DNA from 2 places in the Sinorhizobium sp. FG01 genome. Region 1 is predicted to be linked to the other one. Evidence: predicted binding sites of a transcription regulator. Region 1 holds the regulator's gene; the other holds the start of a gene.
The links. Region 1 encodes PhoB, which activates phosphate uptake and scavenging genes when phosphate is short. Its sites were predicted from a motif close to TGTCATNNANCTGTCAT; they were not measured.
Positions count from the first base shown of each region.

Region 2: CO656_RS04050 (LTA synthase family protein) is a predicted target of PhoB. The motif match lies at 3,048-3,064, and genes of this name have one in related genera.

Region 1 is NZ_NWTB01000005.1:358,118-363,067, forward strand. It holds gene pstA (phosphate ABC transporter permease PstA) at 1-1,030, shown strand, start outside; gene pstB (phosphate ABC transporter ATP-binding protein PstB) at 1,044-1,859, shown strand; gene phoU (phosphate signaling complex protein PhoU) at 1,906-2,619, shown strand; gene phoB (phosphate regulon transcriptional regulator PhoB) at 2,665-3,348, shown strand; gene CO656_RS09885 (GcrA family cell cycle regulator) at 3,433-3,951, opposite strand; gene CO656_RS09890 (aspartate aminotransferase family protein) at 4,366-4,950, shown strand, end outside.
Region 2 is NZ_NWTB01000003.1:282,905-287,854, reverse strand. It holds gene CO656_RS04055 (hypothetical protein) at 1-612, opposite strand, end outside; gene CO656_RS04050 (LTA synthase family protein) at 1,095-3,014, opposite strand; gene CO656_RS04045 (NAD+ synthase) at 3,279-4,950, shown strand, end outside.

The DNA.
Region 1 (4,950 bases):
TCCGGTGCTCGTCCGCGACGCCCTGGTCAAGCAGCTCGGCATCGACCCGAAGAAGCGGCCGCTTGTGAAACAGGCGAACGACATGGTCTCCGACAGCGTCCGCACGCAGCTGCGTGACATTGTCGTTGCCGACCCTTCGGTGATCGGCAAGACGATCCCGGTGACGCTGCTCGCCGACGCGAACATCGATTCGGCCTTCAAGGGCCAGATCGACCTCACGGTCGACGAATCGAAGCGCAAGGTCAAGGACCAGCAGGTCGCCTGGATGAACCAGCTGGCCGAGGCCGGCGTGCTGAAGAAGAGCTTCAACACCGGCATCTTCACGTTCGGCGCATCGAGCCGCCCGGAAGCGGCCGGCGTCGGCGTGGCGCTGGTCGGGTCTGCCTATATGATGCTGATCGTCCTCGTCCTGTCGCTGCCGATCGGCGTCGCCGCCTCGATCTATCTCGAGGAATTCGCGCCGAAGAACCGGCTGACCGATCTGATCGAGGTCAACATCAACAATCTCGCCGCCGTGCCGTCGATCGTCTACGGCCTTCTCGGTCTCGCCGTCTTCGTGAATTTCGCCGGCATGCCGCGCTCGGCGGCCCTCGTCGGTGGATTCGTGCTGACCCTGATGACGCTACCGACGATCATCATCGCGACGCGCGCCGCGCTGAAGGCCGTGCCTCCGTCGATCCGCTCCGCCGCGCTCGGCCTCGGCGCCTCGAAGATGCAGACGATCTTCCACCATGTGCTGCCGCTTGCCATGCCCGGCATCCTGACCGGCACGATCATCGGCCTGGCGCACGCCCTCGGCGAGACGGCGCCGCTGCTCCTGATCGGCATGGTCGCCTTCGTCGTCGACTATCCGGGCTCGCCGCTCGAACCGTCCACGGCGCTCCCCGTGCAGATCTACATGTGGGCGAACGAGGCTGAGCGCGCCTTCGTCGAGCGTACCTCGGGGGCGATCATCATCCTGCTGATCTTCCTCGTCATCATGAACCTCGGCGCAATTCTGTTGCGGCGTCGCTTTGAGCGTCGCTGGTAGTGGGGTAAGGACTATGAACATCATGTCGGAAGCTGCAGTCGAAAAGGCTCTGGACCAGAAAATGAACACGGTGCCCTTGAAGATGATCGGCAAGGATGTGTCGGTCAATTACGGCGAGAAGCGCGCGCTCTTCGACGTCAACCTGAATATCCGCGAGAATACCGTGACGGCGCTCATCGGCCCTTCCGGATGCGGCAAGTCGACCTTCCTGCGGACGCTCAACCGCATGAACGACACGATCGAGAATTGCCGGGTCACCGGCCGGATTACCCTCGACGAGGACGACATCTACGATCCGTCGATCGACGTGGTGGAACTGCGCGCCCGCGTCGGCATGGTCTTCCAGAAGCCCAATCCGTTCCCAAAGTCGATCTATGAGAATGTTTCCTACGGGCCGCGCATCCACGGCCTGGCCCGCACGAAGGCCGATTTCGATGAGATCGTCGAAACGAGCCTGCAGAAGGCGGGCCTGTGGAATGAGGTGAAGGACCGCCTGCAGGAGCCGGGGACGGGTCTTTCCGGCGGCCAGCAACAGCGCCTCTGCATCGCCCGCGCCGTTGCCGTCAGCCCGGAAGTGATTCTCATGGACGAGCCCTGCTCGGCCCTCGACCCGATCGCCACGGCCAAGGTCGAAGAGCTCATTCACGAGCTGCGCGCCAATTTCACCATCGTCATCGTGACCCACTCGATGCAGCAGGCGGCCCGCGTCTCGCAGCGCACCGCCATGTTCCACCTCGGCAATCTTGTCGAGGAGAACGACACCGACAAGATGTTCACCAATCCGGACGACCAGCGCACCCAGGATTACATCATGGGCCGCTTCGGCTGATCGCCCGAAAACCCACCGCGAAGAGTGCGCCCTCGAGGAACCGTAGATGTCTCACCCCCACATAACGACAGCCTTCGACGAAGAGCTTAAATATCTGACGCGCCGGATCTCGGAGATGGGCGGCCAGGCCGAGCAGATGGTGGCGGATTCAGTCCGGGCTCTGGTGAATTCCGATCTGGCGCTCGCCCAGAAGGTCATTTCCGACGATGCAATCTTGGACGACGCCGAGCGCCAGATCGGCGAAAAGGCGATCGTCACCATCGCCAAGCGACAGCCGATGGCCGCGGATCTCCGCGAGATCATGGGGTCGATCCGGATCGCCGCCGATCTCGAGCGCGTCGGCGACCTCGGCAAGAACACTGCCAAGCGCGTCATCGCGGTTGCCGGCTCCGGCATTCCGCGCAAGCTGGCGCGCGGTCTCGAGCACCTCGCCGAACTCGCCCTGATCCAGCTCAAGGAGGTCCTCGACGTTTACGCCTCGCGTTCGCCGGAGAAGGCAAACAGCATCCGCGAACGCGACGAGGAGATCGACGCGATTTACACCTCGTTGTTCCGCGAGCTGTTGACCTACATGATGGAGGATCCGCGCAACATCACCCCCTGCACGCATCTCCTTTTCTGCGCCAAGAACATCGAGCGTATCGGCGACCACGCCACCAATATCGCCGAAACCATCTACTACATGGCGACGGGCGCCCAGCCGCAGGGCGAGCGGCCGAAGGACGACATGACGTCAACGCTCGGATCCGTCACCGACTGAGGGGACACCCGCCAATCATGAATCTAGGCAAGGAGTCGTAACTGAATGTTGCCGAAGATAGCCGTTGTCGAGGACGAGGAAGCGCTCAGCGTGCTGCTGCGCTACAATCTCGAGGCTGAGGGCTTCGAGGTCGATACGATCTTTCGCGGCGACGAAGCGGAGATCCGCCTGCAGGAGCGCTTGCCCGACCTTCTCATCCTCGACTGGATGCTGCCCGGCGTCTCCGGCATCGAGCTTTGCCGCCGTCTCCGACAGCGCCCGGAGACCGAGCGGCTGCCGATCATCATGCTGACGGCGCGCGGCGAGGAAAGCGAGCGGGTGCGAGGCCTTGCGACCGGTGCCGACGACTACGTCGTCAAGCCGTTCTCGACGCCGGAGCTGATGGCGCGGGTCAAAGCGATGCTCCGGCGGGCGAAGCCTGAAGTGCTGTCGACGGTGCTTCGCTGCGGCGACATAGAGCTCGACCGCGAAACCCATCGCGTGCATCGTCGCACCCGCGAAGTGAGGCTCGGCCCGACGGAGTTCCGGCTCCTGGAGTTCCTGATGGCCTCGCCAGGCCGCGTCTTCTCCCGCTCGCAGCTGCTCGACGGCGTCTGGGGGCACGACATCTATGTCGACGAGCGAACGGTCGACGTCCATGTCGGCCGGCTGCGCAAGGCTCTGAATTTCTCCAATATGCCCGATGTGATCAGGACGGTGCGCGGCGCCGGCTATTCGTTGGAAAGCTGACGCTTGCGCTGCTTTTCCGGCGTTCCAAAGTGATAAGGGGCCCGACGGGCCCCTTCATGCGTTCTTTGTTATTGCTCCGACCGATCAGCGCGCGCGGCGCCGCTCGGCCGAGGGCTGGTAGGCGAGGCGAGCGTGGTAGCTGCAATAGGGGGAGGATTCCGGCGAGTCGTTGCCGCAGAAGTGGAATTCTTCCTTGAGCGGGTCGCCGATCGGCCATTTGCAGGTCCGCTCGGTCAGCTGGGTGAGTTCCAGCCGGCGCGACATCGGCACGACAATGTTGGTGTCGAGTGCGAGATCCTGCTCCGCCACCAGATCGACGGCGACCTCTTCCTTGAGCACGGCCGTGCCGGCAGCGCGGGTAACCGTCCGGGTCACGGCGCGTGCCGCGTAGTTCGGGGCGCGGGGCGCCGAGGTCGTCCGCTTGGGACGAGCCGCCGCTGTCGCTCCGCCGGCCTTGGCGCGGCCTGGCAGGCTCAACCGATGAACCTTGCCGATCACCGCGTTACGGCTGACGCCTCCCAGCTGCGCCGCGATCTGGCTCGCGCTTAGGCCCTCGGACCATAGCTTCTTCAGCTTCTCAACCCGCTCGTCCGTCCAGTTCATCTCTGCACTCCCCGTTCTCGGCGTTGGGATGGCAGAATCCATCACCGTTCTCCGGAAAAGCCCCGGAGTTACAACGCGATAACTATTTTGGTGACTAGGTCCGCCGCATGCGTCTAGTAATTGAATATTAACCTACCGGCCGGGTGACTCCGTGGCAAGAGTCGCCGGAATCGCGCCGAATCGATTTCGCAGTTTTCCCCAACTTGCTGTCGGATAGTTGCATTTTTGCAAGCCCCGCATCGGGATTTTTTCGCGGTGCGGAATCCGGGCCGGCGCGACTGTTGCAAGCCTTGGTTTTGTTGACATTGCGCCGCGATATGGGAATAGTGCCTGCGCCGCCGAAAGGCGGCATTTTTGATTTTTGTCGGGCCGATACGTCCGACAGCGATGCCGATGACGAAGGAGATGCTGATCATGGCCGCAACAACGCCGCTCTACGACACCTATCTGCGTGCGCCGTTGCGTTTCGAGCGAGGCGAGGGCGTCTGGCTGATTGCCGAAGACGGCACCCGCTATCTCGACTTTGCAGCCGGCGTCGCGGTTAATTCGCTCGGCCATGCCCATCCTCATCTCGTCGAAGCGCTGAAAGCGCAGGCGGAGAAGCTCTGGCATGTGTCCAATCTCTACGATGTTCCCGGCCAGGAGAGCCTGGCGCAGCGGCTGACGGCGGTCACCTTCGCCGATCGAGTGTTCTTCACCAATTCCGGTGCGGAAGCGCTCGAATGTGCGATCAAGACGGCGCGCCGCTACCATTTCGCCAAGGGCCATCCGGAGCGGTTCCACATCATCACCTTCGAAGGCGCCTTCCACGGCCGCACCATCGCGACGATTGCCGCCGGCGGCCAGCAGAAATACATCGAAGGGTTCGGGCCGAAGGCTCCGGGCTTCTATCAGGTGCCGTTCGGCGACATCGCCGCCGTCAAGACCGCGATCAACGACGAGACCGCTGCAATCCTGGTCGAGCCGATCCAGGGCGAGGGCGGCATTCGCCTCGCTTCG
Region 2 (4,950 bases), on a different contig from region 1:
CACCCCGCCGGATTCCGACCATACGAAGATCGCCACGCTTTCCGGGGGCTGCGTCCATCTCGGGTCCGAGAGCAGCCGCCTGGCGACACGGGGCTGCGCGCGCTCGAAGATGCCGGGATCCGTCTCGAGGCGTCTGACGCGCGATCCGCCGTCCAATAAATCGAGTGTGCTCATCTGCGTCTTGAACCAGAGCCGCATGGCGTTTTCGCTGATTTCCGTCGGCTCGAGGGGACGCGTTCTTTTCGTGCGACCGCCATTTGCCGGGCGGAGCAGTTTGTAGGCTACGAGTTCGGCGAGGAAGGCCGTCGCCGTGTTCCGGCTGGCAGCGCCCGTTTCGCGCATGACTTTCAGCAATCGCGCTGCGGTGATGCCGGAATCGGCGTCGTTCGGGTCGCGTTCCAGGTGTAAGGCATAGGCGGCTTGCGTCAGCATCCATCTCTGGTGGGCTGCCACGAGGCGCGCGATGCGCGGAAACAGGTCGTTCATGGAAATCAGGGTACGCGCGCCCGCTTGCAAGACCTCAAGAAATTGAGGGTTTTGCACGAGAGCGTCCACCGTAAAGGTGGGCGGAGTCTTCCGTCCGGCTTCTTCCGTCCCAGCAAGCCGCTGCATCTGTTGCGTGTGCTCCAGATCTCTCCACGCACCGAATGCTCGCTTACCCCGTGCCCCGGCGCAATCAACATAAAATCTCACCTTGGCCTAAACGCGCAAGTACGCCGTTTGGGTTCACGTAAATTTTAGGGGAATTTGCGGCGCCGATGCCACCGGCGGGTGAAGAGCCGTGGCTGCTATAGTTTGGTATGACTAACGGCTTGGCCGGTAAGCTCAGGATTCGTGCGGACATAGCAGCGTCTCCGCAGAATCTTGAAGTTGATTTCTGGCATCCGTACAGCTGTACGATGCGCGAAAATGGTTAAAGCATCGTATCTGTTGTCATTTTAGCAGAGTCTGACTTGCGCAAACGTTGATTCTGTCTTGTTTCGGATCGGCCTGCATCCAATCGGAACCCGGCGAGAATTGGGGCGCGGATAGTCAAATACGCAATTGGCCCGGCGGGGACACCGGGCCAATGAGTGCGTTCGCAGACGATCCGCTTATAAGCCGGCGCTGAAAAGTTCGGCGTGCGACTTAAAGAAGCGCTCGGTGCTATAGCGCTTGCCGAACATCATGTCGTGCTGGAGGAAGCGGTAGTCGCGCAGCGTCACCGGAATCTTCGGCTGGCGCAGCCAGTTCTCCAAGCCCTTGCCGTTCTTGCGGATCAGCAAATAGCGGTCGATAACGCGGAAGTGGTCGTGAACCTTACCGAGGAAGCCCGTGTAGTAGGGGTGCTCATAGCCCGCCTGCTTCAGGATCTGGTAGGAAAGAAATGCCGGGCTGATGCTGCCGATATCCTTTTGCGCACCGGTCTTGTTCGACCAGACGACAAGCGGCGTTTCGTGCTGCGCCTTCATCTGGTCCTTCGAGCCCTTGCGTTCCGCCGTCACGTCTTTCATGTAGCCGGTGCTGGTGTAGACGGTGTTGAGCGGCGGCAGGTGGTCGCCGAAGAGAACGATGATCGTCTCGCGATCCCGCTGCTTTGCCCACTCCATGAGCATTTTCAGGCTGTCGTCGGCCTCCTTGATCCCTTGAGCGTAGGTGGCAAGCACCTGCCGGTCGCTTTCCGGGAGGTCGCCCTCGACCTTGATGGTGTTCTTCGCGTAGCGGTTCGGCTCGTAGGGCCCATGGCCCTGCAGCGTCACGGCAAAGAAGAAGAAGGGATCGTCCATCGCGTCGGCCTGGCGGATGATCTCCTTTGTCAGCGATTCATCCGAAGCGAAAATTCCGCGCTTCTGCATCGCCGGCAGGTTCTCTTCGGAGCGGAAGGTATCGAAGCCGAAGGCCTTGTAGACGGCGGTGCGGTTCCAGAACCAGCCCTGGAACGGGTGGATGGCGCGCGACACATAGCCTTCGCCGCGGAAGAAGGTTGCGAGCGACGGGATCGGATTGCGGATATATTGCTGGTATGGAATGCTGCCATAGGGCAAGAAGGCATTCGAAAAGCCGGTCAGCGCTTCGAACTCGACATTGGCCGTCATGCCGCCGAATTCGGGCGAGAAGACGTTGCCGCCCTGGAGTTCGCGGATCGTCGGCATCGGATCGGGCGTCAGCTTGACCTTGGGCAGACGCGTCGGATCCCAGAAGGATTCGCTCATCAGCACGATGACGTCCGGCTTGCCGCGATGCGTCGTTCCGGCGGGCAGCGGCTTTACGGGAATTCGGCCGATCGCATCGGCCATGTAGCCGGGCGGAGCGCTCACATTGGCCATCGGCAGGTTGATCGCGAAGGCGAGCACGAAGCCGTTGTGGCGGTAGTTCTCGGTCTGGTCCCACATGATCGGAATGACGCGCAACCGGTCACGGACCCAGGAGAACTGGTTGTAGTCCATGATGTTCCAGAAGGCGACGAGCAGCGGCAGGGCGAAGACGACCCGTGCGAGACGCTCCCGGCTGGTCAGCTTCGGAAAGTTCCGCCAGGCGTAGCGCAGCAGCAGGGCGATGGCGATGACGGTTGCCAGTATTCCGAGAACGACGCCGACTGCGGTCCATGGCCGATCCTTCACCAGCACCGGCATCAGCTCCATGATCTGACGGCCGAACAGAAAATCGGTGGGATAGAGCGGGTCGGACAGGAAGACTTGCTTCTGCTGGCAGATAAATGCCGGGATGATGGCGAGCGGCGCCACCACGAGCGCGCCCTTGTGCTCACGGCCAAACAGCGCGTCGAGCGCCAGCATGACGAGGAAGAAGACTGCGACCGTCGTCCAGGCCGGCCGCATTGGATCGATGAAATAGGCGATCGTTTCGGAGCCTGACTGGCGCACGATGAACTCGACCGCAAAGACGATCGTCGCGGCAAGCGAAAGCGAAAACAGCGCGCTGCGGGTGCCCGCCAGGGTCTTTGCGTGTCTGACGGAAAAGCCCGGCCTTTCGACATAGACCTGAGGACCTCTCGCGGCGGAATCGATACTGGCCACAACTTCTCCAATTTCACAAAACTTTCGTTCAACTGTCATACGACCGTCATCTTGAACGGGGGATGAATGGCGAAACGGCTTTGATGATCCTCAGGTTCCCGCTGTGGCGACGGGTCCCTGTCGCGTCACTAACGGCCGGGAACAACAGGATTTTTCAGATTTTTTCTAAGCATTGCGATTGGGAGGGGGTTTTTTGCCCCCTGATGCGTTAAGTACAAGCCTTAAGCTGGATGCATTCGCCGAGGAAACACCGACAGGCCTGCCATGACCCCACAGAAAGCCGCACCTTCGACGCTACGGATCGCCGTAGCCCAGCTCAATCCGGCCGTCGGCGATATCGCCGGCAACCTGGCCAAGGCGCGCGAAGCGCGGGCCGACGCCGCGCGCCAGGGCGCCGACCTGGTGCTGTTCACCGAGCTTTTCATTTCCGGCTATCCGCCTGAAGACCTGGTGCTGAAACCGGCCTTCCTGAAGGCGTGCCTGCGCGCCGTCGAGAACCTCGCCGCAGAGACGGCGGATGGAGGGCCGGGAGTGATCATCGGCTTCCCCCGTCAAGCCTCCGCGCAGCGGCACAATTCGGTGGCCGTCCTGGACGGGGGCAAGATCATCGCCGTCCGTGACAAGGTGGATCTGCCGAATTACGGCGAGTTCGACGAAAAGCGGGTGTTCGATCAAGGCGAGATGCCCGGTCCGGTGAATTTCCGCGGCATTCGCATCGGGGTTCCGATCTGCGAAGACATTTGGGGAGAGCTCGGCGTCTGCGAGACGCTCGAGGAAAGCGGCGCCGAGTTCCTGCTTTCTCCGAACGGTTCGCCCTACTACCGCGGTAAAGTTGATGTCCGTCACCAGATCGTGCTGAAGCAGGTGATAGAGACCGGCTTGCCGATGATCTATGCCAATCAGCTCGGCGGGCAGGACGAACTGGTCTTCGACGGCGCGAGCTTCGGCTTCAATGCCGATCGCTCGCTCGCCTTCCAGATGAGCCAGTTCGAGGAGGCGCTCGCGATCTCCGAATGGACGAGGGGTGACGACGGCTGGGTCTCACACAACGGACTCCGGTCTCGCCTGCCGGAATGCGAGGAGGCGGACTATCGCGCCTGCATGTTGGGGCTGCGCGACTACGTCAACAAGAACGGCTTCAAGAACGTCGTCCTCGGCCTGTCGGGCGGCATCGACTCGGCGATCTGCGCGGCGCTCGCCGTGGACGCGCTCGGCGAGGAGCGGGTTCGCACGATCATGCTGCCCTATCGCTATACGTCGCGGGAATCGCTGAAGGACGCCGAGGCCTGTGCCAAGGCGCTCGGCTGCCATTATGACGTCGTTGCGATCGAGGAGCCCGTCGAAGGCTTTCTCAATGCTCTCGCCGACACGTTCGAGGGGACCGAATCCGGGATCACCGAGGAGAACCTGCAGAGCCGCACGCGCGGCACGATCCTGATGGCGATCTCCAACAAGTTCGGCTCGATGGTGGTGACCACCGGCAACAAATCGGAAATGTCGGTCGGCTACGCGACGCTCTACGGCGACATGAACGGCGGCTTTAACCCGATCAAGGACCTTTACAAGATGCAGGTCTATGCACTGTCGCGCTGGCGCAATGGCGCTGTGCCGCCCGGAGCACTCGGCCCCTCCGGCGAGGTCATCCCGCTGAACATCATCGACAAGGCGCCCTCGGCCGAACTGCGGCCCAACCAGACCGACCAGGACTCGCTGCCGCCCTATCCGGTCCTCGACGACATTCTCGAGTGCCTGGTGGAGAAGGAACTGAGTACCGAGGAAATCGTCGCCCGCGGGCATGACGAGGCCACGGTGCATCGGATCGAACACCTGCTCTACATCGCCGAATACAAGCGGCGGCAGTCGGCTCCCGGGGTCAAGATCACCAAGAAGAATTTCGGCCGGGACCGGCGCTATCCGATCACCAACCGTTTCCGCG